Archaeoglobus fulgidus DSM 4304: one gene and its partners. The protein of the gene in region 2 binds, or shares a complex with, the protein of the main gene of each other region. Links are inferred from orthologs where the notes say so. Each region holds a gene or a part of one and is shown on either strand. Other genes may lie near its edges.

What was found.
Region 1: AF_RS09475 (region 2) and AF_RS07720 share a complex: the UniProt entries of both Methanocaldococcus jannaschii proteins name them as parts of the RNA polymerase complex. The link is inferred for Archaeoglobus fulgidus DSM 4304 from one-to-one orthologs.
Region 3: AF_RS09475 (region 2) and AF_RS05720 share a complex: the UniProt entries of both Methanocaldococcus jannaschii proteins name them as parts of the RNA polymerase complex. The link is inferred for Archaeoglobus fulgidus DSM 4304 from one-to-one orthologs.
Region 4: AF_RS09475 (region 2) and AF_RS12675 share a complex: the UniProt entries of both Methanocaldococcus jannaschii proteins name them as parts of the RNA polymerase complex. The link is inferred for Archaeoglobus fulgidus DSM 4304 from one-to-one orthologs.

The regions. Positions count from the first base shown.
Region 1 is NC_000917.1:1,377,651-1,385,457, forward strand. The notes cover bases 3,042-5,952. They hold AF_RS07720 (RNA polymerase Rpb4), read left to right. Parts: upstream 3,042-4,277; coding sequence 4,278-4,628; downstream 4,629-5,952. Other genes in these bases: AF_RS07705 (DUF22 domain-containing protein), read right to left, coding at 3,042-3,242; AF_RS07710 (hypothetical protein), read right to left, coding at 3,375-3,785; AF_RS07715 (50S ribosomal protein L21e), read left to right, coding at 3,983-4,276; AF_RS07725 (DUF655 domain-containing protein), read left to right, coding at 4,677-5,264; AF_RS07730 (PRC-barrel domain-containing protein), read left to right, coding at 5,299-5,616. Outside these bases: AF_RS07680 (tRNA(Met) cytidine acetyltransferase TmcA), read left to right, coding at 1-70; AF_RS07685 (ASCH domain-containing protein), read left to right, coding at 57-368; AF_RS07690 (hypothetical protein), read right to left, coding at 373-624; AF_RS07695 (sulfite exporter TauE/SafE family protein), read right to left, coding at 621-1,478; AF_RS07700 (universal stress protein), read right to left, coding at 1,480-1,917; more of AF_RS07705, read right to left, coding at 1,926-3,041; more of AF_RS07735, read right to left, coding at 5,953-6,409; AF_RS07740 (SCP2 sterol-binding domain-containing protein), read left to right, coding at 6,635-6,985; AF_RS07745 (ferredoxin-thioredoxin reductase catalytic domain-containing protein), read right to left, coding at 7,002-7,322; AF_RS07750 (glutaredoxin family protein), read right to left, coding at 7,332-7,580; AF_RS07755 (alpha/beta fold hydrolase), read right to left, coding at 7,701-7,807. UniProt on the Methanocaldococcus jannaschii protein: DNA-dependent RNA polymerase (RNAP) catalyzes the transcription of DNA into RNA using the four ribonucleoside triphosphates as substrates. This subunit is less well bound than the others.
Region 2 is NC_000917.1:1,694,253-1,699,462, forward strand. The notes cover bases 1,778-4,672. They hold AF_RS09475 (DNA-directed RNA polymerase subunit B''), read left to right. Parts: upstream 1,778-2,403; coding sequence 2,404-3,942; downstream 3,943-4,672. Other genes in these bases: AF_RS09460 (ATP-binding cassette domain-containing protein), read right to left, coding at 1,778-1,938; AF_RS09470 (DNA-directed RNA polymerase subunit H), read left to right, coding at 2,165-2,371; rpoB (DNA-directed RNA polymerase subunit B), read left to right, coding at 3,943-4,672. Also shown: AF_RS09455 (ABC transporter permease), read right to left, coding at 212-967; more of AF_RS09460, read right to left, coding at 970-1,777; more of rpoB, read left to right, coding at 4,673-5,210. UniProt on the Methanocaldococcus jannaschii protein: DNA-dependent RNA polymerase (RNAP) catalyzes the transcription of DNA into RNA using the four ribonucleoside triphosphates as substrates. The Rpo2 subunit (Rpo2N and Rpo2C in this organism) is implicated in DNA promoter recognition and in nucleotide binding.
Region 3 is NC_000917.1:1,005,301-1,012,970, reverse strand. What follows is about bases 4,897-7,670. They hold AF_RS05720 (DNA-directed RNA polymerase subunit K), read right to left. Parts: upstream 6,511-7,670; coding sequence 6,283-6,510; downstream 4,897-6,282. Other genes in these bases: rplM (50S ribosomal protein L13), read right to left, coding at 7,222-7,670; AF_RS05710 (30S ribosomal protein S9), read right to left, coding at 6,822-7,220; AF_RS12675 (DNA-directed RNA polymerase subunit N), read right to left, coding at 6,586-6,816; eno (phosphopyruvate hydratase), read right to left, coding at 5,074-6,273; rpsB (30S ribosomal protein S2), read right to left, coding at 4,897-5,077. Outside these bases: AF_RS05755 (COG1470 family protein), read right to left, coding at 1-429; AF_RS05750 (ABC transporter permease), read right to left, coding at 426-1,319; AF_RS05745 (ABC transporter ATP-binding protein), read right to left, coding at 1,316-2,200; AF_RS05740 (hypothetical protein), read right to left, coding at 2,304-2,930; AF_RS05735 (serine aminopeptidase domain-containing protein), read right to left, coding at 3,039-4,409; more of rpsB, read right to left, coding at 4,484-4,896. UniProt on the Methanocaldococcus jannaschii protein: DNA-dependent RNA polymerase (RNAP) catalyzes the transcription of DNA into RNA using the four ribonucleoside triphosphates as substrates.
Region 4 is NC_000917.1:999,964-1,007,769, reverse strand. Bases 1-2,910 are described here. They hold AF_RS12675 (DNA-directed RNA polymerase subunit N), read right to left. Parts: upstream 1,616-2,910; coding sequence 1,385-1,615; downstream 1-1,384. Other genes in these bases: AF_RS05700 (50S ribosomal protein L18e), read right to left, coding at 2,502-2,810; rplM (50S ribosomal protein L13), read right to left, coding at 2,021-2,491; AF_RS05710 (30S ribosomal protein S9), read right to left, coding at 1,621-2,019; AF_RS05720 (DNA-directed RNA polymerase subunit K), read right to left, coding at 1,082-1,309; eno (phosphopyruvate hydratase), read right to left, coding at 1-1,072. Outside these bases: AF_RS05695 (TIGR00725 family protein), read left to right, coding at 3,003-3,449; AF_RS05690 (radical SAM/SPASM domain-containing protein), read right to left, coding at 3,422-4,555; AF_RS05680 (MaoC family dehydratase), read right to left, coding at 4,717-5,175; AF_RS05675 (serine aminopeptidase domain-containing protein), read right to left, coding at 5,172-5,387; AF_RS05670 (3-hydroxyacyl-CoA dehydrogenase/enoyl-CoA hydratase family protein), read right to left, coding at 5,465-7,417; AF_RS05665 (Lrp/AsnC family transcriptional regulator), read right to left, coding at 7,529-7,806. UniProt on the Methanocaldococcus jannaschii protein: DNA-dependent RNA polymerase (RNAP) catalyzes the transcription of DNA into RNA using the four ribonucleoside triphosphates as substrates.

The DNA of each region.
Region 1 (7,807 bases), 320 kb from region 2 along the record:
GTATAAGAAGTACAGAACACTCCTGAATGCCGTGAAAAAAGTCTGGAGATGGTACTATGGAGAGGATTAACTTTGATTCGGAGTTTGTTGAAAGAATAATCAACGGAGAGAAGATTACCACCGTAAGGAGGGGGATAAAGAGCTATCCGGTCGGAAGAATTGTCGAACTCACAGCAAACGGGGAGAGGTTCGCTCTGGCGAAGGTGAAAAAGGTGGTAGTGAAGAGGGTGAGGGAACTAACTGATGAGGATGCCATAAGGGACGGTTTCAAAAGCCGAGAAGAGCTGATTTCTGCGTTAAAAAGAATATATGGGGACATAAGGGATGATGAGTTCGTAACCGTCGTTCATTTCGAGGTCGTGAAATAAACACTCATCTGAAAGCAAGGTAAAGGGCAACGGCCATCTCGATGAGCACAGCTACTGTCAAAATTGCCGTTTTTCTGGAAGAGAACGGGAGAATTAGAATCAAACCGATGGCGGGAATGAGTGTAAGGAGGAAGACCAGCAAAGGCGAAAGAGATGTTCCAAAAAGCTTATCCAAGGCATACGAGACAATCAAAGCTGCAAACACCGCGAAAAAGCTGTATTCGACAAATCTGGCAAACAGTCTGTCTTCCCTCAACCAAACACCCCCGTCAGCCCCTTATAGATGTTGGTTGATGCCGCTATGAGGAGGATGATTAGCACAACCTGCCTTATAACCGCGGGTCTAACTTTGAGAGCCAGTGATGCGCCAAGTTTCGAGCCTAACGCCATTCCAACCGTTGCGGGAACTGCAATATCCGGCAAAACAGCCCCCTTTGCAATGTAAACCCATCCTGCGATTGAGGTGTTGAGGAGAATTATCAGCATGCTTGTGGCAACTGCCACCCTTATTGGCAGCAGCATGACGAGATTCAAAACCGGAACGTTTGCCCACCCCGCCCCGAGACCGAACATTCCCGCGATTAAACCGACGAAGGCGAACATAAGCAAGGCAACAGGGGTATTGGAGGCGTGGTAGCTTATTTCCTCCCCTAAACTCGGCTCAAAGCAAGCACCCCTCATTTCAAAAAACCTGCCAATTCTGTCCTCCTCCTTACTTTCGGGAAACTCCAGCCTCTCGGTTGTAAGCATTATCATCAGTATTACACCGAGAAGAATTCCGAGGAGCAGTGTAATGTAGTGTTTCCCCTCAGGGAACTCCCTTGAGATGTAAAGTCCCAGATAACCACCAGCAAAGGCCGTTAGATTGGAAACTAAAACGAGTGGAAGAACCATTCTGAGGTTGGTGAAACCCCTCATCATTACTGCTGGAGAGGAGACGAGGGCGCTGGTCAGGGCAACTATTACACCCCCTCCCCTTATGTAGTCAACATCGAACTCCGAGAAGGCTGTGAGCAGAGGTACGAACATCACCCCTCCACCCACACCTGAAAGGGGGGCGAGGATTCCTATTAAGAGGGAAAACAGGAAGATAAAGACTGCCGAGTACATGCTATCCCCTGCAAATCAGCAAGCTTGCCTTTGACTTTTTAAGCAGAACCTCGCACGGGTCTTTGCCGAAAAACCCCCCGATTACCCTCTTCAGCAATCCACCCTTAAACCCCACAACGATCAAATCGGGCTTTATCTGCTTCTCCACAAGCAGCAATCTGTCCGCGTACTTTCCGAAAACAACGCTGACGTCAGAAACTTTCAGTCCGGCTTTTTCAAGTTGGTTCTTGAACCCCTCCAGCTTCTTCATCGATTGTGTCATCAAGCGGTGATACGCTGCAAGCTCCTTCTCCTCGGGAACAAAAGGCGGGACCTCCATTTCCCTGATATAGAGAATGTAAACCTCCCCCCTCAATCCGTCCTCTGCCAGCTTTTTCAGCTTCTGGAAAGCAATCTCTCCCCTACCGGTGTCGTCGAGAACGAGAAGGATTCGCTCCATGTTCCCCCCTACTGCAATCCCTCTACGTATTTCATAAGCTCTTCTTCCGATAACTTAACAAAGCGGTTGTACATCTCCCTTATCTTCTCAACTGGGCTTAGCTCAACCTGATAGAGGTTGATTACTCCAAGGAGGTCATCTTTTTCTATCTTTCCATCAAAAAGCGGTAAAAAGATTGCCTCATCGACCTTCCCCCCCTCTTCAACTCTCCAGGGCAAATCAGATACAAGGTCGATGAGCACTCCATCAGAGTGGCGCATGATCTCCATTGGATAGACGATCGTGTTTGCTGGAATTTTTATTTTCTTTATTTTAACTCTAACTGGCTTGTTTTTAGTAAGCTCCTTGTCCTCTGCTGCGACGACAACTTCCCACCTCGCTACAGGGCTCCTATGGTAGCCAAAAGGAGGGAGATGCACCTTCTTTCTAATGATTTTTTCTTCCTTCCTGTAAACCAGGGTAAAATCCTGAGGCTCTTTGGTTGCAATCAGCGGCTCGAGTTTCTTTAAACCAACGTAGTAAACATTGATAACACCCAGTAAATCCCCCCTCTTTATTTCCCCATCATCAACAGCAAGAAATACAGCCTGCTCAATATTCTTTGGCTCCTCAACTCTTCTCGGTTTTCCAAGCTGCACAACGTCAACTACAACTCCGTAGGGATTTCTGGATATGGAAAGCGGAACGACCACAGTGTTTGGGGGTAACTCAACGTTTCTGATTTTCACTCTCAAAACATCCCCAGCCCTCACCCCAACATCTTCGTCCGCAACCAGGGGCTCCCAAACTCCCACATGTGTTCTTGTGTACCCAAAAACTTTCGTAGAAATTTTCTCCCTGTAAATGTTTCCGTCGTCCCTCCACGTAATGTTTGCCTCAACAATCTCTTCCCTCAGCTCAACCTTGGTCGGTTTGAGGTTAAAGAGCCTCGAAATTAGGCCCGTTTTTATGAAAAACACCTTCAGAACACCGACTATATCACCCTCCCTTACCACACCATCATCAACAGGGAGAAAAACCACTCTCTGGATGCACTTTTCGTCCTCAACCCTCGTCGGTATTCCGCATTCGACGACATCCAGCACGGTGCCAAGAGCGTGTCTCATAATGTGCAGGGGGCCGACCATAGTCCCCCCGGGAATTGTGAAGGGTCTTACCTCAATAATCTCGGGCTCCCCTTTTTTCACCTCGACGTCATCCATCGCGATCAGCGTCTTCCACTGAGTCAAAGGAATGATTCTGTAGCCAAAAGGCTTAAGCTCAACCTTGAGGCTACCCCTCTCACCCCCAACCTCGTCTGTCCAGTACTTCATCTTTACGGCCATACAACCACCTTTTCAACAATAGATTATGTTAATTTTTTGTTATATATAAATATTTCCTCAACGGAGCGGTACTAACGGGCAAGTGCGTTCACATAATTTCGCAAAGTTTTTATCTCACTTTTTAACACTTTATCAAAGAAAAACTACGAGCCTCGAAATGAGGTCGAGTGAAACGAAAAGCAGTCCTATCTCTACGCCGAAAACAGACACGGCTACTGGGGCAAGGAAAAGTAGGGCTGCCCTGAAACCTCTTGGAAGCATAGAAAGTGCCGCTGAGCAAGCCGTTTCCCTAAAGCTCAGTTTTCCTGCCCTGTACATCGCAGATAGTGACGAAATCCCAACTATCGGGTGAATTAAGAATGACGCTATGGCAAATCCGCTTTTCAGCTTTGAGAACCTTATGAGGTTGTTTATGAACTCACCAACCCTGCTGAACTGGGGGAGGGAAAAGGGGGCGTTTGATAGTATTAGGCTGACAAGCATTATCGGAACTACCTTTGACATTAGCGTTAGTGTTTGCAGCAGGGCGTAGTTCACGTCCACCCTCCCCAATCGCCTTGGGGTTTATTAAGCTTTGAACTCCTGCCGAACTCACAGTTCTTTGACGATGGAAAATTACCCCTAACCGCGTCTATACTAAAGGTATTAAGCTTCTACCAAACTCAACTGTAACCAACCCTTTAATCCATTTGCAAAAAGCCTTAAATATACTTCCGGTGTCAGTGAGAAGGGGATCGACAATGGGATGGAAGTCACACGGTTTCAGGTTCAAATCGGGAAGAAAGCTCAGAAAGAAGGTCAGGGAAAAGGGAGTGAGAATCAGGAAGTTCCTTCAGACCTTTGACGTTGGCCAGAGAGTTCACATAGACATCGAGCCCGCATCTCAGAAAGGGATGCCGCATCCAAGATTTCAGGGGAGAACTGGTGTCGTGATAGGACAGAGGGGCAGAGCCTACCTCGTGCAGGTTAGGGACGGGGGAAAAATGAAGACCCTGATTGTAAGGCCCGAGCACCTCAAACCACAGAGTGGTTGAAATGTTTAAAGAGGTTAGGGATTTTGAATACATCACAATTTCTGAAGCGAAAGAAATAATGGAAGAAATAGCCAAAAAAAGGCAGGAGGAGGCCGAGCTTTTGTTTGAAACCAGGAGGGCTTTAAAGCACCTCCGCCTTTTCGCCAAACTTCCGGCAGATAAGGCAAAGGAGCTTGTTGATGAGCTTGTCAAACTGCCCCAGGTGGGCAGCAAGGAGATAGCCGTAAAGCTTGCGGATATAATGCCGCGAATACCTGACGAAGTGAGGATTATTTACGCTAAGGAAAGAGTTACTCTGACACCCGAGCAAATTCAGGAAATTCTGGACGTCATCGACAAGTATCGTATTTAAGAAAAACATAAATAGTTACAGCACTATTTTGAAAAAGGAGCTGATGCTATGGAGAAGCCAAAAGTAGAAAGGTCTGAAGGTAAGGAAAAACTTGAGGATTACGCTTATGTACTTGATTTCATGCCATACGGTCATCCTGACGATAAAAGGCCAATACACAGGAGGGAGCCGCTCGCACAAGTCGTTGGGGAGAGAAACTTTACACTTCTCGAGGTTAGCATAAGAAAGGGTAAGCAGCCCCTGGTAATGGACAGAGTTTACATCGGCAAGGGGGAGAGAGATGTAGTGTACAAGATCAAGAGAAGGCTGAGATACGAGGATTTAACTCCTGCCGCAAAGACTGAGCTGCCTTACGTTATCGAGCACATAATAAAGCAGGATGAGAAGAAGTACGTGGATTTCTTCAACAAGGCCGATTCCATAACAACGAGAATGCACCAGCTCGAGCTTCTTCCCGGCGTTGGAAAGAAGATGATGTGGGCAATAATCGAGGAGAGGAAAAAGAGGCCCTTTGAGAGTTTTGAAGACATAGCCCAGAGAGTCAAGGGCATTCAGAGGCCCGAAAAGCTAATCGTCAGCAGAATTATATACGAAATCAAGAATCCTCAAACCAAGTACAAGCTCTTTACTGCTTGAAAAAATTAATATATTTTTTCGTTCTGCTATTCTCATGGGGATGATCGGCGAAATAACAACATTCTTTGGGATGAGGGTATTCACAGATGAGGGAAGGTACGTTGGCAGAGTTGAAGATGTTATTCTCGACCAGAACACAAAATCGATCAGGGGGCTGGCAATATCGGACTACAACAAGGCCCTTATAGACTCCCATGCAAAGGGGGTTATCATCCCGTACAGGGTCGTTAAGGCAGTGGGGGACATCATAATAATCAAAGACCTCTTTAAGAGAAAGTCGAGAGTGCTTGACTACGAGTCCAGGGAGCTCATTGAAGAGGAGGGAGAAGAAGGAGAAGAATGGCAAGAATAATCACGAAAATTCCGGCAACCAGCCTGAAACTTATCCTTTCTTTCAGAAATATCGCCCCAAAAATTGCCGCAAAAACCGGTGAAGTGGAGGAGGGCTGAACAACGTTCCAAGAGCTCGACACTTTTATTGCCGTAATGAAAAGCATAATCCCCAAAAGGAGAAAAATCCCCCTAACACTCCTGAAAAATAACCGAATCTCTGTTGAAAGCTCATCCTTTTTTGCCGTAAAGCTAAGAAGAATCAAGCATAGGAGCAGCCTAACGAACGCAACAATCGAGACGGGCAGTCTGTCCGTGAGAAAGTCGAGAGTCAGAATGGCCAGAGCCCACGAAAAAGCTGCGAGGAGGGCGTAAAACAACCCTGATGTTTCCCCTTTCTCCCCTGATCCGTAAATGATGTACACAGCCACAAACACTAAGATTGCGGAAATCAAAGCATTTAAGCTCAGTTCAGCACCGTAAATAACAGTTGATAGCAAAACAACGTAAACGGGATAAGTCGAGGAGGCCGGAAGGGCTATGCTCACCGGCGACCTTTTCAGAGATGCGAAGTAGCTCAAATCACCTATATAGAACGAGAGCATCGCTGAAATAACGAGAACGAGAGCGGTTTGAAGGTCTATAACTACTCCCGGAAAGTCGCGCAATGCGAGAGGAAGGAAGTAAACTGTGGCGAAGAGCGTTCGGTGGAAGTTTGCCGTGAAGGCGCTGACGTCCTTCACACCCTTCCTGTAAGCTATCCCGTTAAAGGCCCAGCAAATGGCAGCCGTTAGAGACATCAGAATTTCAAGCACAAGGTTTAGGCTCCACTGTTGCTTATAGCCTTTACCAGTTATCTAAAATTTAAAATTAATAATCGTTGCTTTTTCAACGAGAACTTAAATTTTTTTATTTCTACGTTCAAAACGCTAAAAAACGCATAAAATTCCTGCAAAAAGGTTGAAGAGCTTTTAGGGCAAAAATCAAAAGATTTATATATGAAAGACCCTCATGATGAGTTGCAAAAAGAGGTGATGTAAATGAGTGAGGCAAAGGAATTGATTAAGAAGATGTGCGACCTCCAGAACAGCAACGAGGAGATTCAAAAGGAAATGGCCGGTTGGAGCGGTGTCGTTCAGTACAAGCTCGATGGCGAGGAGTTCTATGTTGAGTATAAGTCAGACGGAACCTGCGAATTTAAGGAGGGTGTTCACAGCTCCCCGACCTTTACGGTTGTCGCTCCTCCAGACTTCTGGCTCGCCGTGCTCAAGGGACAGGAAGACCCGGTTAGCGGCTTCATGATGGGCAAGTACAGAATCGAAGGAAACATAATGGAAGCCCAGAGGCTTGCCGGAGTAATCAAGAAGTTCCAGGGCAAATTCGAGCTCTAATTTTTCTTTTTTGTTTTTACACTTCAAGATAGTACTTCGCGTGCCTGTCGGGAACGCTGTCTGCGGGCTCCTTTTCCCTGCTTAGGTAAAGGCCGCAGTAGCAACGTCCGTACTCCCTTATGTCGTCTTCTGCGTAAACGCAGGGGCATATTATGAGACGGTCAACCTCCTTCTTGCCTGTTACAAGCCTGCAGGGGCAGGTTGCGATGCCGTACTGCTCTTTATTCTGAATTAAAGCCTTGGCGAAATCGAGCAAAAGCTCCCTATCCGGGTTTACCCTCCAACCACGCTTCTCAGCCACTCTTTCAAAAACCTTCAGATAATCTTCTGGCGTCAAACTCCCACCTCAGCCCCTGATTAGCTCTTTGAGCTTCTCTTCATTATATCCGAGAACGTGCTTATCCCCTTTTACCACAACTGGCACAGAATAGCTCCCGGAAATGCTGTGAACCTTCTCAATCACCTTCTTCCTCTCCTCACCCTCAAGCTTATCAATCCAGATTACTTCGAAGTCAACACCCTCTCTTTTCAGAAATTCGAGCGTCCTCTTGCAGTGCGGACATGTCGATAGCCCGTACATCAAAACCTCAGCCATGGTTATAGGAGGGCAGTCTATTTTTAATAACTTTGGTGAATTTGATTTTAATTCAAAGACGCTGTTTAGGCTCTTCGCTATTTTGCTGTGGTTAAGTTGTGGGGAAAAGCTTAGTCTAAATTAAACCCCAACTTTTTTGAGAAACTTTTCAAGCGCCTCGTTGAATTCCACGTGCTTTTCAAGCATTACCATGTGGCTGGCGCCAGGTATTACGACTAGTTCTGAAT
Region 2 (5,210 bases):
TGAGCGGTTGTGGTGAGAATTCTGCATCACACCTGTAAAAACTTCAACAGCGGGCAGTGCTGTGCCCTAACTGAAAATACATGAAGTTTAAAATTATCAGGAAAGCCGCCGGCGGGATTTGAACCCGCGACCTGGTGATTACAAGTCACCCGCTCTGCCAGCTGAGCCACGGCGGCAGCATGGGGTGATTGAGGCGAAGAGTTAATTAATTTTACTCCACGGTGCTCCTCTCGAATGAGACCATCGCCACGTACAGCATCAACGCTGTGAGTGACAGAAGTATCAGCAGGCTTTGGTCTAAGGGGAAAATCCCGCTGACTCCCGTAAGCAGAACTCTCGAAGATTCTACGGCGTACGTTAGAGGATTTAGGAGAGCCAAGACCTTCATCCAGGCGGGCATGAAGGCGATGGGGTAAATCGCCCCACTGAGGAATATCAGGGGGAGCATCACGAGAGCCATTATCATCTGAAATCCCTCCATGCTCCTCATCCTGGCTGCGATGCTGACCCCGAAGCTGGAGAACGCTACCGCAAGAACAAAACCTACTCCGAGAGCGGGAATCACACCGAATATGTTTATCCTTGCAATGAAAAAGGTGAGAGCTAGTATTATCGCTCCCTGAAGTGTGGCGACCGCCGAATCGCCAAAAATTCTGCCTGCTATCGTCTCCTTTCTCGATGCGGGAGCTACAAGCACCTCCTTGAGAAACCCAAACTCTCTATCCCATATCACGCTTATTCCGCTAACGAAGCTCTGGTTGAAAACGGTCATGGCAAATATGCCAGGAGAAAGGTAGGTGAGGTAGTCAACGCCTCCGAAAATGCTCGGGTCTCTGAAAGCTCGGCTCCACCCGATGCCGAAGAACGTTAGCCAGACAAGGGGGTTTATAATCATCCCAGCCACCCTCGACCTCGCCCTCAAAAATCGCTTTATCTGCCTGTAAACCATGATTTCAAACGCTCTCATCTTTATCTCCTCATTCTAGCCCTGATAATCGCTTTTCTCAGCTCACCACCCTCATCCCTTATTTCCCTTCCCGTGAGGTGGAGAAACACATCGTTGAGCGTGGGTCTGTGGTATGTAACCTCCAAAATCCTGACGCCCTTCTCTCTTGCAATCTCGAAAATTTTTGGTATCGCCTCGCTCGCGTTGGAGACGTCTATTCTGATTCTTCCATCCGGCAAAACGACGCAGTTGCCCAAACCCGTCTCAAAGCACTCCGCCCCGTTTTCCACTTTAAGGTAAACAACATCGCTCCCCACGAGCCTTTTAAGCTCCTCAACGCTTCCCTCCGCAATAATTCTCCCGTGGTCGATTATAGCAACTCTGTCCGCAAGCTTCTCAGCCTCCTCCATGTAGTGGGTTGTGAGAAATATCGTCATGTCCTGCTCCTCCTTCATGGCCTCAATGTAGCTCCAGACGTGAGCTCTTGTTTGCGGGTCTAAGCCAATAGTCGGCTCATCGAGGAAGAGCACTTCGGGATGGTGCAGCAGAGACCTCGCTATCTCCAGCCTTCTCTGCATCCCCCCGCTGAAGTACTTGACGAGCTTATCTCTGAACTCCCAGAGCTCAACGAACTTCAAGAGCCTCTCTATTTTCTCCTTAAGCTCCTTTCCCTTCAATCCGTAAACGCCACCATGAACCAGCATGTTCTCGTATGCTGTCAAATCTCTGTCAACGCTTGGGTCCTGAAAGACTATTCCTATTCTCCTCCTCACCTCCCTTGCCTCCCTCACCACATCAAGGCCTGCGACAAAAGCTTTCCCCGAGGTGGGCTTGAGCAGTGTTGTGAGAATGTGAACCGTCGTTGTTTTCCCAGCCCCGTTGGGGCCGAGAAAAGCGAAGATTTCACCCCTTTTAACCTTGAAGCTTACACCCCTAACAGCTTCAAAATCCCCGAACTTTTTCACCAGATTCTCCACTTCAATGGCGTACATGCCTTTTCCCCGCAAATCTCGAATGCACCGATAAATATATCTGTCCTTTGCTTGTATCTTTAGAGCACGAAAAAGATTTAAATCCTCACCATCGCTAATGGATGAGGGCTCGTAGCTCAGCCAGGCAGAGCGACGGGCTTTTAACCCGTCGGTCGCGGGTTCAAATCCCGTCGAGCCCGTATTTAAAAATAGGAGGATCAACATGAAGTTCAAGCTGCAGGACCACATGCTCGTTCCGAAGCATGAAGTTTTGAGTAAAGAGGAGGCAGAAGAGCTTTTGAAGATACTGGGAATCGGGAAAGAGCAGCTTCCGAAAATTAAGGCAGACGATCCAATAGCAAAGGAGATCGGAGCAAAACCCGGGGATATTGTAAAAATAACAAGGAAAAGTTTAACTGCAGGGGAGAGTGTTTTTTACAGATTGGTTGTATGATGAAATCTGCAAAAAGAGAAAGGTGAGATGACATGCTCGACACTCGTGTTTTGGCTAGGGCGTACTTTACCCATGAAAGATTGGTGAAACATCAGATAGATTCCTTCAACAGGTTCATAGATGAGGGGCTTCAGAGAGTGATTGATGAGCAGGGAGTGATTGAGCTCGACATTCCCGACACTTACGTGGAGCTGGGAAGGATCAAGGTGGGCACGCCCATAATCAAAGAGGCTGAGGGGACGACTATGCCTTTACTTCCAGCAGATGCAAGGCTTAGAAATCTCAACTACGCTGCGCCCATTTACCTTGAGTGCACCGTTTATGATGAGGGCAAACCCCTCGAAACGGAAATTGTGCAAATCGGAATGCTTCCGGTAATGGTAAAGTCCAAAATCTGCAACCTCAATCCCTCTTTTATCGACGCTGTTCTCGAAAGGGCGAGAAAGGTGAACAACCTCCAGTCCCTCAGTTATGAGGAAAAGCTCTGCATTGCAGGTGAAGACCCCTATGACCCCGGTGGTTACTTCATAATTAACGGAACGGAAAGGGCTCTCGTAACACTCGAAGACCTCTCCCCGAACAAGATTCTGCTTGAAAGGGAGGAGAAGTACGGTGAAATGGTAGAGCTGGCAAAGTGCTTCTCTCAGAGGGCGGGCTACAGAGCGCTTATTGTGGTAGAAAGGGGGAGAAACAACATCTTGGAGGTTACTTTCCCCCAGCTCCCCAAGCCAATTAAGTTCGTCACGCTGATGAGGGCCCTTGGAGTTGAAACCGACCAGGAAATCGTGGAGATGGTGAGCACCAACCCCGAAATAATGAAGTACATGCTCCAGAACATCGAGGACTCGGATGTTGGTAGCCAGGAAGAGGCGATAGAGTACATAGGGAAGAGGGTTGCTCCGGGTCAGAGCAGAGAGTACAGGTATCAGAGGGCCGAGCAGGTTCTCGACCAGTACTTCCTCCCCCACCTTGGGACGGACAAGGAATCGAGGAGGGCAAAGGCCTTCTTCCTCGCAAGGATGGCTGAAGCCGTTTTCGAGCTTTACCTCGGCTACAAGAGAGAAGATGACAAAGACCACTACGCCAACAAGAGGTTGAAGCTTGCAGGAGACCTCATGGAGGAGATTTTCAGAGTTGCTTTTCTGAGGCTGATTAAAGACGTGAAGTACCAGCTTGAGAGGGCGAAGATCAGAGGAAGGCCGTTGAAGATGTCAACAGCCGTGAGAAGCGACGTTCTGACGGACAGACTCATGCACCCGATGGCAACCGGAAACTGGGTTGGTGGCAGGACGGGTGTTTCGCAGCTAATCGACAGACACAACTACATTTCCGTCATCTCCCACCTGAGAAGAGTCGTATCCCCTCTCTCAAGGTCCCAGCCCCACTTCGAGGCAAGAGACCTCCACCCCACGCAGTGGGGCAGGATATGCCCAAGTGAGACTCCCGAAGGCCCCAACTGTGGTCTCGTCAAGAACTTCGCCGAATACGCTGAAGTAAGCGTTGGAACGGATGAGAACGAGATAAAGAAGGTTGTTTTCAGGCTTGGTGTCGAGCCGATAAGGGGTGAGTGAATGAGGAAGTGTAGGGTTTACATCAACGGTGCCCTTGTAGGATTTCACGATAATGGGGAGGAGCTTGCAAATAAAATCCGAGAGCTGAGAAGAAAGGGCAGAATTTCCAATCAGGTTAATGTTGTTTACTATCCCGACTCAAACGAGGTGAGAATAAACACAGATGCAGGAAGGGCAAGGAGGCCGCTGATTGTTGTCAAAGACGGTAAGCCCCTCGTAACGCCGGAGCACATCGAAAAAATCAAGAAGGGGGAGCTGACGATTGAGGACCTTGTCAGGCAGGGGCTGATTGAGTACCTTGACGCTGAAGAGGAGGAGAACGCGTACGTTGCCGTTTACGAGCATGAGCTCACTCCTGAGCACACCCACCTGGAGCTCGACCCCTCGCTTATCGTTGGAATCTGTACCGGCAGCATTCCATATGCGGAGCACAACGCATCTCCGAGAAACACGATGGGAGCGGCTATGATAAAGCAGAGCCTCGGAATTCCGTACTCCAACCTCGCGTGGAGAACGGATACAAGAGGGCACCTGATGCAGCACCCGCAGGTTCCCATCGTCACAACAGACACGCAGGTAGAGATAAAATTTGATGAAAGACCTGCGGGGCAGAATTTCGTTGTGGCAGTTCTCAGCTACGAAGGTTACAACATCGAAGATGCACTCATAATGAACAAGGGAAGCGTTGAGAGAGGCCTTGGAAGGAGCTTCTTCTACAGAACTTACGAATCTGAGGAAATGAGATATCCCGGTGGTCAGGAGGACAAGTTTGAAATACCCGGAGCTGATATTTCAGGCTTCAGGGGTGCAGAAGCTTACGCGCATCTTGATGAGGATGGACTAATCTTCCCCGAAACTGAAGTAGGGCCTGATGACGTGCTCATAGGCAGAACCTCCCCTCCGAGATTCCTTGAAGAGCCGACGGAGCTTGGGATTTCCCCGCAGAAGAGAAGAGAGACGTCTGTAACCATGAGAAGTAACGAAAAGGGTGTTGTTGACGCCGTTTTCCTGATGCAGTCAGAAGGCGGCTCAAAGCTCGCCAAGGTAAGGGTTAGAGATTTGAGAATTCCGGAGCTTGGTGATAAGTTCGCATCAAGACACGGTCAGAAGGGAGTTGTTGGGCTGCTGGTTCCTGAGGAGGACATGCCCTTCACCGAGTCAGGAATCGTTCCCGACTTGATAATCAACCCCCACGCCATCCCCTCAAGGATGACAGTCGGACACGTTCTAGAGATGATTGGAGGGAAGGTCGGCAGCCTCGAGGGAAG
Region 3 (7,670 bases), 690 kb from region 2 along the record:
TGCGTTAACCTCAACCACATCCCCTCCTTCAGCAACAATGCCCGTGTTGTCGAGGGATATCCGCAGAGGCTTTTCTGGAAGCTCAACGTTCACCGTAACGCCTGCACTGCCGTCTGCGTGGAGATAAAGGTAATACCTCCCCGGCTTTTCCGGAGCCAAGAATTTGAAGGTTAAATCTGCCGACTCGCTGGAGTTCAGCCTTAAGGAATTAACCCTCTGTCCGTTGTAGTAGAAGTAGCCCTCAGCCTCTCCATACCAGAAGCTGTAGCTTAGCTGAAAGGTGCTCTCATTCCCCTCGTCATTTTTCACGGTGAGGGGGATGGAGACCTCTTCTCCCGGGGCAGCAGTTATCTCCTTGAGTTCACACTCAATCGAGCCAGTAAGGAGTGCCGCAATCGCAGCTAAGAGAAAAAACCTGAAAAATTTCATAGCTCCTCCCTCGTGAACCTGACGTAGCTTAGAGTAAACAGCAAGAGAGGCAGTATGACGAAAGAAAGAGCGTTTTTGGTTGTGTCCGTTGGCTGGAAGGGCATGAATTCAGAAGTTGCCGCGAAGGAGCTTACGAGGGTTGTGTAGCTGTTTTGGGGCGAAATCAGCAAAATTGTCTGGGTAATCTCCTGAATTCTTCTGAAGTGCTCCTCTCTCTCCTCCTCATACTTTTGCCATTCTGGAGATTCAATAACGCTCTCATCAACTTTTTCAAAGTCAACAGGCGGCTGGGGAGCAGGACCTGCTAAGATGCCGGCGATGAAGTAGGCCATTATCGGCACAAAAATAGCCAGCATGACGAAAAGTGTTAGGGAAACTGTTAATGAGGTAGTGGAGCTTTTGAAGACTGCTGAGAAGAACAATCCGATGGAGAACATGGTGAAGAGGTATGCAATCGTTGCCAGCGCGAACTTCGCAATCAAGCCTAAATCGTCTGCTGCTGGTATGTAGCCGTAAAAGGCTGAAACTCCGATGATGAACATTACCGTAACGAGAACTATAATGCAGATTGCCGCCAGTGCAGCAATTGCTTTGCCCAAAACTATTTCATCCCTGAAAACCGGGTGGCTGAGGAGCGTTCTTAAAGTTCCGCTCTCCTTCTCCCTCGAAATCATGTCAAATCCTATTGCCAGCCCTAAAATCCCTCCGACAAAGGCTATCGTTTGAGAGCCAAGGAAACCAAAAACTGCTTTGATGCTGATTGTCGAGAACTGGCTCATTTGAGACACAAAGAGCAGGTATGTGAGCAGCATCGCTGCAAGCAGAGCTAAAAACCTCTTGCTGGTTACGATATCCGCAAACTCTTTTTTTGCTATAATCAGCGCCTTCATTCTCCCACCATGCTGAGGTAAATTTTTTCAAGGCTTGGCTCCCTCAGAGAGAGCTCTTTAACAACAAAACCGTGCTCGAAGAGTGTGCGCGAAATTTCCACTCTGCAGTCCGATTCAACCTTAATGACATATACATCTCTGCTCTCATCATACTCAACCTCTCCAAACTCCCTCAGCAGAGATTCGTCAGCTCTGGGCTCGGTTTGAACAACAACCTCCATGCTGCCTGAAAGCTCCGAAATCTTCCCAACCTTCACGATCCTTCCCCTGTTTATGATTCCCACAACGCTGCACACCTCCCTGACCTCTGAAAGTATGTGGGAGGAGAAGAAGAAGGTCTTGCCCTTCTGGTTGAGCTCCCTTATAATTTTCCTGAAGTCTGCAATCCCCTGCGGGTCGAGGCCGTTGGTCGGCTCATCCAGAAAGACCACCTCAGGGTCGTTTATCAGTGCCTGAGCTAAGGCCAGCCTCTGCTTCATTCCCCTGCTGAACTCTCCAACCTTTTTGTCTGCGGAATCCTGAAGGCCTACGAGGGCGAGAAGCTCGTCAACATTATCCTTAGGATTGGCGTAGAATTCCGAGAAGTAAAGCAGGTTCTGCCTTGCCGTTAAGTTGGGATAGAAACCGTAATTTTCTGGCAGGTAGCCACAAATCTCCTTAACCTCAACCGGCTTCTCCTCAACGTCCATTCCGGCAATCCTTACGCTGCCTGAAGTTGGCTTAATCAGTCCGAGGCAGCAGTTGATGGTTGTTGTCTTTCCAGCCCCGTTTGGACCGAGAAAACCGAAAATTTCGCCCCTCTCAACTACCAAGCTTATCCCGTCAAGAGCCCTGAAACCGTTGAAGACCTTGGTGAGGTTCTCAACCTCAATCTGTGCCATGCTGGAGCTTGGTAGGGGAGAATATAAATGTTACCAAATGAGATGTGATATGGTAAATACATTATGATGACAATTAGGAAGCTGAGAAAAAATGGGAAATAGCTTACCCAATTTGGAAAGCTCCTGTGTCGTAGAGCGCTGCGGTGAAATCGATGTTAACGCTCTCACTCCAGAACCACTTGTTAAAGTCTGCTTTGAACTCATGGTGTGCTATCATTGGCAGGTTTCCACCCGGCTTTGTTGGATCAAGCAATCCAATATCCTCAACGACGAAAATTCCAAAAGGTCTGGCCGAGAAAGCCACCAAATCAGCTTTAAAAATCCTTTCATCAAGCTTAAGCGATTTTTTGTCTTCGGTAACTTCCGATACAGGCAGAACGGTAACCTTATGGCCTGATTTCGACAGAGCTTTTAGCCATGCCTGAATGAATTTCTCCTTCTCCTCCTTGCTTACCTTGTGGAGCACTATGGTAAAGCTGCTATTTTCGATCTTCTCTGCAAGGCTTTCGTAGAGCTCAAGTGGAGTGACTTTTTTGAGAAAATCCTCCTCGGCGAGGTACATCTTTTCTCCTGAGTTTAGGTCCTCCAAGTCCTTCAGGACTTTTCCGCTTGCTGTTGGCTCCAGAACGGTTTTCTCTTTTTCTGTGGTGAACACGCCAGCGCATGCGCTTAAGACAATCACTGCGAGCATAGCTGCCGAAAGCTTGAAGATACCTCCTTTATCTCCCATATTATACACCTTATTGTTAGCAAATGACTTTTGCTTATAAAATTGTTCCGTGTTGTCGTCTTTACCTAAGGGAAAAACAACCCATTTGGCGTAAGGTAAGTTAAAAAGTCAGTGGGGAGTCACCGGGTACACCCTTACCTTCTCCAGCCACGCCCCAACTTTCGGAAAAACCTCGCTCGGCGCCTTCAGCCCGAAGGGCAAGTCAAGATGGGCTGTGCCCTCAATTATGTAGTACTCGTCGAACTGGTGTGGTGTCTTGGCCTCCATCAGGTCTCTGATTATCTGTTCCGCCTCAACAAGCGCATCGTATTCTGAGAGCAGCGTTATGAACGGGACTCTGACTTTCTGCATGTTCAGAATGTAATAGTAGTAGCCATCCTTTCCGGGATTTGGTTCTGGGGGAACAATTAGGTAGCTTCTGCCACCGTTCTCGAAGTATTCCCTCGCAGTCCTGTGAGTTCCGAAATCGTTGTAGTGGGCCAGTGTGGGAGTGTAGAGGCTGTCAGCGACGTATCTTACAAGGAAATCGTTCAGCTCGTCATTCATGTTGCCGGGGTTTGTGAAGGTTAAATCTCTTATGAGTTCGCTGTACTGCCCGTACTCCTCGTTCATCTCAAATATTAGCTCAAAGACCTCATCTATAGTGTGGGTAGTGGCGCACCACAGCCTGTCGTTCTTCGCAATTAGATTCATGATCCCCCTGATGTCGATGTAAAGCGGGGTGTCGAGGAGAAGCCACATCAGCTTCAGGTCTGTGAGCTTGGGCAGTGGTGGAATCATTGCCGGGTCGAGGGCAATTACTCCAACAACAGTCTCCTCACCCTCGGTCAATCCGTTCCTTTCCCTCACCAAATCATCATCCGAAACGACCTTCTTGCACCACGGCTTTTTGAAAAGGCAGGCGAAAGTCCATTTGAATTTAGCGCCCTGCAGGTAAACGTAGCTCACAAGCCCACCGGTGCTGTGCCCCCCTATCACCGGATGCTTTCCCGTCACCTCGTAAACCTTCGTAATCGCCGCCTTTGTGTCGTAAATCGCCCACGTATCGAGGCTCGTTCTTGCAGAGCCGACACCGCTTTTCAGCTCCCCAACGCCCGTCCCCCTGTAGTTCACGAGCCAGACGTCGTATCCCTGCTTCCAGAGGTAGTATGCAAGGCTGTAGTAAAGCATGGGGTCCTGCTGGATTCTCTCATCCCCCACGGCCCAGTCCGCAAGCTCTGATGGAAGCTGAGTTTTGTAGAGGTCTTTGAGTTCCGGAGGTGTGTGAGTCAGGTATTCGTTCATGTTGCAGAGCAGCCCCGAAAACAGCACAACCGGCTGTACACCGTCGTTTACACCTTCTCCCGGCGGGTGGTATCTCAGCAGCTTGATTTTTACTCCGTCATCCGTTTTTGCCGTGTAAACCTCGCCGAGATACTCAAACGCTCCAGCGGCAGGAATCAACAGCAGCGCCATAACCAGAGCAACAGCCCTAAGCATGCAGTCTGTAACCTAAGATAATTATATAATTTTCTACAAATTAATGGTGATAATTAGGATAACAAAAAATAAACTTAAAGCTCGGCCTCGAAGTCCTCAATGCTGTAGGTGAAGTCCTGCCCCCTGATTTTCGCAATCTCCCTTGCGAGGAGCCAGTAAACAATGGCCAGAGCCCTTCTGCCCTTGTTGTTTGTGGGTATGACAAGGTCAACGTCAGCGGAGGAGTTGTTGGAGTCGCAGAGGGCAACGACTGGAATGCCGACAGCAGTGGCCTCGCTCACGGCCTGCTTGTCAATGGCGGGATCATTGACGAAAACGACCTCAGGCTCCCTGTACTCGGAGAGCATTGGATTTGTCAGAGTTCCAGGAATAAACCTCCCCACGATGTAATCGCTTCCAACCACCTTTGAGAACATTTGAACGGGCTTGTGAGCGTACTGTCTCGCCGCAACCAGCAGAATCTTTGAAGGCTCATACCTCGAAAGGAACTTTGCGGCAACTCTGATTCTCTCGTCCAGCTTTCTGATGTCCAGAACGTAAAGCCCATCCTGCCTTACCTTGAAGATGAACTTCTTCATGTCGCCCGTTTTGATTTGGGTCCCTATGTGCACTCCCGCTGCGAGGTAATCATCCGGCGGAACCAGATACTCGTACTCCTTCTCCATCATATCATCACCATTCTCGGTTTGTCCATCAATTCTTCAATCCTGATGAGCTCGTTGAGCTTGGATATTCTCTCTCCCCCAACCACTCCGGTCTTTATTAACTTTGCGTTGAAAGCAACGGCGAGATGTGCTAAAGTCTCATCCTCCGTTTCTCCGCTTCTGTGGCTCACAACAACGCTGTATCCGTTATCCTTCGCAATTTTCACCGCCTTTGCCGTCCCGCTCAGAGTCCCGTTCTGGTTAGGTTTTATTAAGACTGTGTTTGCTGCACCAACCTCAATGCCCTTCTTTATGATTTCGGGGTTGGTTACGAAGATGTCATCCCCGCAGACCATGCACTTTACCTGCTTCGTCAGCTCCGCAAACCCCTCAAAGTCCTTCTCGTGGAGGGGGTCTTCGATATAGAGCAAGTCGTACCTGTCAGCAAGCTCCGCCATGTAGGCAATCTGCTCCTCTGTAGTTAGCTTTCTGTCGGAGTAAACGTACCTCTCACCATCCCATAGCTCAGTTGCCGCAACGTCAATCCCCATCCTGACCTTCACTCCCAGCTCGTCCTCAACTCTCTGGATGGCCTCGCTGAGAATCTCGAAGGCCTGCTCGTCACTTATCTGTGCAGCCCAAGCCCCCTCATCGCCTTTGGCAGCGAAAATTCCCCTTTCTTTGAAAATCTTCTTAAGCTGCTTGTGTACGGCGGCGTTTGCTCTCTGAGCCTCAAAAAAGGTTTTTGCCCCAACTGGAATTACCAGAAACTCCTGAATGCTTGTGGAGCCTTCTGCGTGTCTCCCACCACCTATGACATTGCCCAAGGGGTAGGGAAGCTCCTTTGCAAAAACTCCACCAACGTAAGCGTAAAGCGGAAGGCCGAGAATTTCCGCAGCTGCTTTAGCAACTGCAAGGCTTGCGGTTATGGCGAAATTGCCACCAATTCTGGAAAAGTTATCGGTTCCGTCAAGCTCTCTCAATGCCTCATCAACGCTCTCCTGATCAAAGACGCTCATTCCGATAATCGCCTTTGAAACTTCCTCCTCAATCTCCTCGTATCTGTAGGGGCTGACTACTACAGCCTCTCCACTGCCAGTAGAGGCTCCGCTCGGAGCCATCGCCTTCGCAACAACCTCCCCAGCAACGACTTCACACTCAACCGTCTCGTTTCCCCTGCTGTCGAAAACGACTCTGTAGTGAACGTCCTCAATTATCAAGCTACCACCTCAGAAAAGGTCGTATCTTTCAAGCCATACAAATTCATTTCTCCTCCTCCTGACGGTAATTGGAATTACGCCCCTGTTGAACTCTTCAAGGGCTATTTCGAGGGGTTCAGTTTTATCAGTCTCAATTAAGACAGGAGCTCCCATTGCAATCTGCAATGCTCTCGCTCCAATAATCCTGGCCTTTTCAAATCTCGTATATTCGAACGGGAACTTTACTTTAATGCCCATCACCCCTTAAAGCAGATGGGGCCGCCGAGATTTGAACTCGGGTCACGGCGTCCCGAACGCCGCAGGATCACCAGGCTACCCCACGGCCCCATGAAAGCGGGATAGCTCCTTAATTACAGACTTGTGAGTTATGAACATTCTCCTGCAGCAGTACCTCTCGATTCCGAGTTCGTCCAAAGCCTCTTTTGGACTCTTGCCCTCGCTGAGCTTCTGCTTGTACTCATCGTATAGGTGGCCTATAACCGCCCCGCAAGAAAAACAGCGAATTGGGAAATCGCTGGAATTCTCGTTTCTCGGTACGTCCATTGTGTTCACCTGTAGGATGTCTGTCTCCTTGCTCTCGCTCCCCTACCTCCCTGAATCTTTGGAAGCTTCCTCCTCACGTCGTTAACCAGGAGGGTTCTGTCATACTCTAAGAAAGCCTTTCTCAGCTCCTCATCTCCGCTGAACTCAAGGAGCGCTCTGGCAATGGCAGTTCTTGCGGCCTCCGCCTGAGCCATGAACCCCCCTCCCCAAGTTTTGACCTCAATGTCAACCTTCTCTGCAAGCTCCTTGGCGATGATGAGGGGCTCCATTATCTTCATCCTTGCAAGCTCGGGCTGGTGTATCTCAACCGGAACGCTGTTTATCCTCACTCTGCCCTTGCCCGGCTTTATAACAGCCCTTGCAGTTGCCGTTTTTCTTTTACCGCTCGTTACAACAATCTTCATCTCAGACACCTCTGAAACCGAGATACCTGCTTACCTCTGCAAGAGTAACGTACTTGTCTGTTTTTGAAACTTTCTCCAGAAGTGCGTCCTCGATTTTCTCAAACTCCCTGCCCTGAAGCTCCTCCGGAACGCCCATGAAAACTCTGAGCCTTCTGTAGGCATCTCTTCCCCTTGAGCTCTTCCATGGGAGCATTCCCCTGACGGTTCTCTTGAATATTCTCTCGGGATGCCTCGGGAAGTAAGGCCCCTTCTCCTTGCTTCCCCTGTCGTACTTCTCCTTGTACCTCTCGAAGACCATGTACTTGTCCCCCGTAATCACCGCCTTCTCTGCGTTAACAACAACGATTCTCTCGCCGTTGAGCAGTCTCTTTGCAATTTTGCTTGACAGCCTTCCGAGAATGTGGCCTGAAGCATCAATAACTGTGAAGTCGTCTCCAAGAGTCTTGATAA
Region 4 (7,806 bases), 690 kb from region 2 along the record:
GTGCTAAAGTCTCATCCTCCGTTTCTCCGCTTCTGTGGCTCACAACAACGCTGTATCCGTTATCCTTCGCAATTTTCACCGCCTTTGCCGTCCCGCTCAGAGTCCCGTTCTGGTTAGGTTTTATTAAGACTGTGTTTGCTGCACCAACCTCAATGCCCTTCTTTATGATTTCGGGGTTGGTTACGAAGATGTCATCCCCGCAGACCATGCACTTTACCTGCTTCGTCAGCTCCGCAAACCCCTCAAAGTCCTTCTCGTGGAGGGGGTCTTCGATATAGAGCAAGTCGTACCTGTCAGCAAGCTCCGCCATGTAGGCAATCTGCTCCTCTGTAGTTAGCTTTCTGTCGGAGTAAACGTACCTCTCACCATCCCATAGCTCAGTTGCCGCAACGTCAATCCCCATCCTGACCTTCACTCCCAGCTCGTCCTCAACTCTCTGGATGGCCTCGCTGAGAATCTCGAAGGCCTGCTCGTCACTTATCTGTGCAGCCCAAGCCCCCTCATCGCCTTTGGCAGCGAAAATTCCCCTTTCTTTGAAAATCTTCTTAAGCTGCTTGTGTACGGCGGCGTTTGCTCTCTGAGCCTCAAAAAAGGTTTTTGCCCCAACTGGAATTACCAGAAACTCCTGAATGCTTGTGGAGCCTTCTGCGTGTCTCCCACCACCTATGACATTGCCCAAGGGGTAGGGAAGCTCCTTTGCAAAAACTCCACCAACGTAAGCGTAAAGCGGAAGGCCGAGAATTTCCGCAGCTGCTTTAGCAACTGCAAGGCTTGCGGTTATGGCGAAATTGCCACCAATTCTGGAAAAGTTATCGGTTCCGTCAAGCTCTCTCAATGCCTCATCAACGCTCTCCTGATCAAAGACGCTCATTCCGATAATCGCCTTTGAAACTTCCTCCTCAATCTCCTCGTATCTGTAGGGGCTGACTACTACAGCCTCTCCACTGCCAGTAGAGGCTCCGCTCGGAGCCATCGCCTTCGCAACAACCTCCCCAGCAACGACTTCACACTCAACCGTCTCGTTTCCCCTGCTGTCGAAAACGACTCTGTAGTGAACGTCCTCAATTATCAAGCTACCACCTCAGAAAAGGTCGTATCTTTCAAGCCATACAAATTCATTTCTCCTCCTCCTGACGGTAATTGGAATTACGCCCCTGTTGAACTCTTCAAGGGCTATTTCGAGGGGTTCAGTTTTATCAGTCTCAATTAAGACAGGAGCTCCCATTGCAATCTGCAATGCTCTCGCTCCAATAATCCTGGCCTTTTCAAATCTCGTATATTCGAACGGGAACTTTACTTTAATGCCCATCACCCCTTAAAGCAGATGGGGCCGCCGAGATTTGAACTCGGGTCACGGCGTCCCGAACGCCGCAGGATCACCAGGCTACCCCACGGCCCCATGAAAGCGGGATAGCTCCTTAATTACAGACTTGTGAGTTATGAACATTCTCCTGCAGCAGTACCTCTCGATTCCGAGTTCGTCCAAAGCCTCTTTTGGACTCTTGCCCTCGCTGAGCTTCTGCTTGTACTCATCGTATAGGTGGCCTATAACCGCCCCGCAAGAAAAACAGCGAATTGGGAAATCGCTGGAATTCTCGTTTCTCGGTACGTCCATTGTGTTCACCTGTAGGATGTCTGTCTCCTTGCTCTCGCTCCCCTACCTCCCTGAATCTTTGGAAGCTTCCTCCTCACGTCGTTAACCAGGAGGGTTCTGTCATACTCTAAGAAAGCCTTTCTCAGCTCCTCATCTCCGCTGAACTCAAGGAGCGCTCTGGCAATGGCAGTTCTTGCGGCCTCCGCCTGAGCCATGAACCCCCCTCCCCAAGTTTTGACCTCAATGTCAACCTTCTCTGCAAGCTCCTTGGCGATGATGAGGGGCTCCATTATCTTCATCCTTGCAAGCTCGGGCTGGTGTATCTCAACCGGAACGCTGTTTATCCTCACTCTGCCCTTGCCCGGCTTTATAACAGCCCTTGCAGTTGCCGTTTTTCTTTTACCGCTCGTTACAACAATCTTCATCTCAGACACCTCTGAAACCGAGATACCTGCTTACCTCTGCAAGAGTAACGTACTTGTCTGTTTTTGAAACTTTCTCCAGAAGTGCGTCCTCGATTTTCTCAAACTCCCTGCCCTGAAGCTCCTCCGGAACGCCCATGAAAACTCTGAGCCTTCTGTAGGCATCTCTTCCCCTTGAGCTCTTCCATGGGAGCATTCCCCTGACGGTTCTCTTGAATATTCTCTCGGGATGCCTCGGGAAGTAAGGCCCCTTCTCCTTGCTTCCCCTGTCGTACTTCTCCTTGTACCTCTCGAAGACCATGTACTTGTCCCCCGTAATCACCGCCTTCTCTGCGTTAACAACAACGATTCTCTCGCCGTTGAGCAGTCTCTTTGCAATTTTGCTTGACAGCCTTCCGAGAATGTGGCCTGAAGCATCAATAACTGTGAAGTCGTCTCCAAGAGTCTTGATAACCCTGCTAACGTTTACCGCCATTCCAACCACCTCAGACCATCAGCCTCACTCCGCTACCCTTCGGATTCTCCTTCAAAAGCTCCTCGATTTTCATGCAAACTCCGCCAGCCTCCCTGATTTTGCTTGCCGCCTTCTCCGAGAAGCTGAGCGCTGCAACCTTTACTGGCTTTGTGATGCTCCCTGAACCAAGAACTTTCCCCGGAACCACAACATACTCGTTGGGCTTTGCATACTTCTCAATCTTCGATACGTTTACCTCCGCCTGCAACCTCCTCGGCTTCGCCAACCTCTCTGCAACCTCTTTCCACACTGGCGCCTCATTTTTTGCTGACTCGCTCAGCAGTACATCGATGAGAGTAACGAGGTTTGGATTTGACTTCCTCCTCTGCCAGCTTCCTTATCTTGCTCATATCAACTACACCTCAGCGTAGTTTTGACCGTTACATTACGTAATTTAAATCTTTGCCGCATGTTAATTTTTAATGTTCCTTCCGCGGAAGGCTAAAAACGATTTCGATATGAGGTGAAGCTAATGCAGATTGGGGTTATAGGAGCGGGAGAGTGCGATGAGGAGACTTACAGAATTGCGTACAGAGTTGGGGAGCTTATTGCCGAGAAAGGGCACGTGCTGATAAACGGGGGCCTCGGAGGGGTGATGGAGGCCAGTGCCAAGGGGGCGAAAAGCAAGGGTGGGCTGGTTGTTGCCATTCTGCCGAGGAAAAAAGATCTCTGCAACGATTTTGCCGACATCAGGATTGCGACGGACATGGGACATGCAAGAAACGTAATAATCGTCCACTCCAGCGACGCTTTGATTTCTGTGGGCGGTGGTTACGGAACAATTTCGGAGATAGCCATTGCACTCAAGGAGGGGAAGAGGGTCGCCTCTCTCAAGCCTCCTGTCGTGATTGAGGGGATGAGGGTTTTTGAGACTCCGGAAGAGGCAGTTAATTACTGTATCTCATCATCCGTCAAATAGCAGCTGGGGTCAGCACCCCACAAATCGCCGTAGCGGTAAGCTCTAACTCTGAACCCTCCACATATTTCCTTAAAGTGACACTTCCCGCATTTATCCCTGAGATACTTGGTTTTCTCCCTAAGCTTTTTCAGCAACTCGTCCTCACCCATCCATATTTCCTCGAAGCTCCTCTCCAAGACATTTCCGACAGTGTAGTCCCACCAGAACTGGTTGGGGTGAACATTGCCCTGATGGTCGATGTTTGCGAGCCTTATTCCGCTGCTGTCTCCGCCTCTGAACTTCAAGAACTCAAGAGCCATCTCTGCCTTTTCAGAATCAGCCTCTTTCAGCTTCAGGTAGGTGTAGATTCCATCCGCGGGATTGTCCACCGTCATAATCTCCATTCCCTCTTTCTCAGCCTCCCTGAGAAGGTTATCGAGGAGAGCCCTTCTCTGCTCGTTGGTGATGTCGTCCTTGAACTCCGCTCTGCCGGATGGGACGAGGTGGTAGAGGCAGAATCTCGGAATTTCGTGCTCCCTCGCCAGCTCGATGAGAGAAAAAACATCTTTGTAGTTGTATTTGCTCACGGTGAACCTTATTCCAGATAAAACAACTTCTGAGGCCATTAGCAGTCCCTTAAATGCCCTTTCGTAGGCCCCCTCGACTCCCCTGAACCTGTCATTGGTTGAAGCAACGCCATCGAGGCTAACTCCAACGTACTCAAAAACCTTAAGATTTTCTGCCATATCTCTGTCAATGAGAGTTCCGTTGGTGGACAGAACACTCTTTATCCCCTTCTTTTTAGCGTAACCAGCAATTTCGAAGATATCTTCCCTTAAAAGGGGTTCACCACCGCTGAAGAGGATTAGCGGGACTTTAAACTCGGCAAGGGAGTCCACAATCTGGAAGCACTGCTCTGTCGTTAACTCCGAAAAATCGGAATTGGCGGATGCGTAGCAGTGAAGGCATCGCAAGTTGCATCTGTTCGTAACATTCCAGACGACAATGGGGCGGAGGGATGAGGCAAACTGCTTGAGCTTTTCAGGAATGAAGCTGGAATCCCCTCCGTAGGTTATCTGCCTTGAAACCGTCGCTTCTCCCGCAATAAGCTTGCTCAGACTGATCATCCTCAACCTTAGCGGCAACCTTCAAAAATAGTTTTCGAAGGAAAGCTTATTATCTCATTCGCCAACTAAGGCTAAGCCGGGGTTGCAGAGCCAGGCCACTGCGGGAGACTCGAGATCTCCTGCCCGAAAGGGCGCGTGGGTTCGAATCCCACCCCCGGCGCTTACCAGATGAGCACCTTAACCACGCCCTCTGCAACAACTTTATCGCCTGTATAGCACTTGACGTCGATTGTGTAGCGGTTTTTCTCCACACCGCTAACCACTCCCTCAACCCTCACAACGTCTCCAATTCTTACGGGGGAGGTGTAGCGGAAAGATTGTTCAAGCAGCACCACAGTGCCGGGAAGCCTTGCAACAGCGGCAGAAACGAGGCTTGTTGTCAGCATTCCGTGCACGACTCTGCCTCCAAATCTCGTTTTTGAGGCAAAGTCCTCATCAAAGTGCACAGGATTCAGGTCACCAGAGATTAAGCCGAACATCGCCACGTCAATTTCGCAGAGCTTCTTTTCATACTCAAACCTGTATCCTTCCTTCAACTCACCTTCAAACTTCTCAAAAGGCTTAACCTTCCCTCCTTTCTTGGAGTAGATTCCCTTCATCTCTTCCAGAAGGCTCATCATTTTGACCTCTCCACCACCCATTTTATAGCTTCCGGCCAGATTTTTCTGTGCGAGCTTCCGCTGACAGTTAGACCGATATGCCCTTTATCAGACAGAAGCAACTTTTTGTCCTTAGACGGAATCTTCTCAAAGAAGGCTGTAACGGACTCTGGTGGAGTTATGTGGTCCTTCTCTGCAGCAAGAACGAGAACGGGCATTTTGATGTTTTTCAAATTCACCCCCTGTAATCAAATTTTCCTACATCTTTGAGAAGTAAAACACAAAAAATTATTTGGATAAAAAATACAAATTACCTGCCCTTCCACTGAGGTCGCCTTTTCTGAACAAAGGCCGCCATTCCCTCAGCAAAGTCCTCAGTTGGGATTAGAAGCTCAATCTCCTTTCCAGCAAGCTCTAAGGCGTTCCTGAAAAGCTGCCTTACAGCATTCATCGACCTCTTTATCGACTGCGCCGCTAAGGGAGCAACTCTGCAAACCTTATCAACGTGCTCTATCCCCGCATCCTCCAAGCAGTGCTTCGGCACAACTAAATCAACCAGCCCGAACTCCTTAGCTTCTTTAGCATCCATCGTCTCTCCAGTTAGGGCGTAGTAGGCCATCCTCCTGCCGAAAAGGGCGTATCCGAAGGATGAGGCGATAGGCGGGATAGCTCCAATCAGCCCCTCAGGAACGGCAAAGCTTGCATCTTCGCTGGCTATAACGATGTCAAAGAACATGTTGAGCTCCATCCCTCCACCGAACGCATTTCCGTTCACAAGAGATATTATGGGCTTGTCGTAGTCAGCAAGCTCCGAAACGAGGGGCATGGCAATGTTCTCGAAGAACTCAACGCCATCCCTGAAGCTTTTCCAAGAGCCCATTACAGCTATGTCGTCTCCAGCGCAGAAGGCTCTCCCCTCTCCAGTTATGATTACAGCCCTAACATCCCTGTCAAGCCTCGCCTTCCTGAAAGCCTTTGTCAAACCAACCCACATCTCCTCGTTTAAGGCATTCAGCTTCTCAGCCCTTCTCATGGTTATAACTGCATAGTTGTGCCTCTTCTCATACCTTACTGGCCCGATATCCTCAAGTTCGTAGTTCCACTTGTAAAAACCCTCTCCGGTCTTCTTTCCGAGCTTTCCATTCTCCTTAAGCTCTTTCAGCAGCTCATCCGGCTCGTACTCCTTCAGTCCCGTCTTCCCCTTCCTCGTTTCCAGCACCGAAACAACCCTGTCTATGCCATAGCTGTCGGCAAAGTCCAGAATGCCCTTCGGATAGCCCATTCCCTTCACCGTTGCCTTGTCTATGTCTTCTTTCGTTGCGATTCCGTTTCTTATCAGCCACGCAGCCTCGTTAATCCCCGGAGCCAGCAGATTTATCGGGTTGACGCTGTATGCAAGGTCTTTTGAGATTTTAGCCCTCGTGTAAAAGCCACTGTACTCATAGAAGCCTTTGCCAGTCTTCATCCCCAGCCTGCCCTCTAAAACCATTCTCTCGAGCAGTCCAGGCACCTCCACCTCAAAGCCCCTCTTCCTCACTTCATTGAGGACATTGTAAACCGTATCAACTCCGCTGAAGTCAACAACCTCGAAGAGGCCCATAGGCAGCCCTGCTCTGTATTTAACGGCTGCATCAATCTGCTCAGGTTTAAAACCCTCCTCAAGCAGCCTTATCGCCTCCACGAAAACCCTTATGTTTATCCTGTTAATCAAAAACCCGGGAACGTCCCTCTCAACGAGAACGTAGTCCATTCCAATTGATTTGGCAAACTCAACGGTTTTCCTTACAGTTTCATCGCTCGTGTCTCTCCCCCTTATTATTTCAACCAGCCTTATCAGAGTTGGAGGGTTGAAGAAGTGCAGCCCCACAACCTTGTCCTTTCTCTTTGTTGCCATCGCTATGTCTGTTATTGGAATGGTGGAGGTGTTCGTGGCGAGAATGACGTCATCCCTGCAGTTCTCATCAAGAGTTTTGAAGACCTCATGCTTCACTTCGGTCTTCTCGACAACAGCCTCTATGACGAAATCAGCCTCTTTAGCAGCTTCAACCAAATCCGTTGTGGTTTTCAGCCTCTTCAGCACATCATCTGCCCCTTTTATCCTTCCCTTTTGTTCAAGCTTTCTGACGCTCCACTCTATCCTTGAGAGCGCATTTTTCAAAATGTTCTCGTTTATGTCGCAGAGAATTACCTCATTTCCAGCAAGGGCACAAACTTCAGCAATTCCGTGCCCCATCGTGCCCGCACCGACCACAAGAACCTTCATAATCCAGTTTGATAATGATATTATTTAAGTGTTTCTTATTAGTGTAGGCATTGCCTTGCAGATTTCAACAAAAGTGGAATTTTTTACTAAAAATGGTAATAGAGGCGTAATTCACAGCAGAATTGTACGCCGGCTATCCTTCACCGTCTCCCCAACAAACTGGGCCATTGAGTCTATCTTTATCCCGCTCCTCTGCAACCACTCAAGGAATTTTTCTCCCTCAGAAACAAGCTCCTTCAGATTCTTGTATCGCACAACGACCAGAAGATTGTAATTGGAGCCAACGAGCTTGTATATCTTTTCCACGAAGTCGAACTTCGCAAGCCTTTCCGTTATCTTCTTCAGCCCCTCGTAATCGTTGTGCACTCCCAGAAGAAGAATCCCGATCG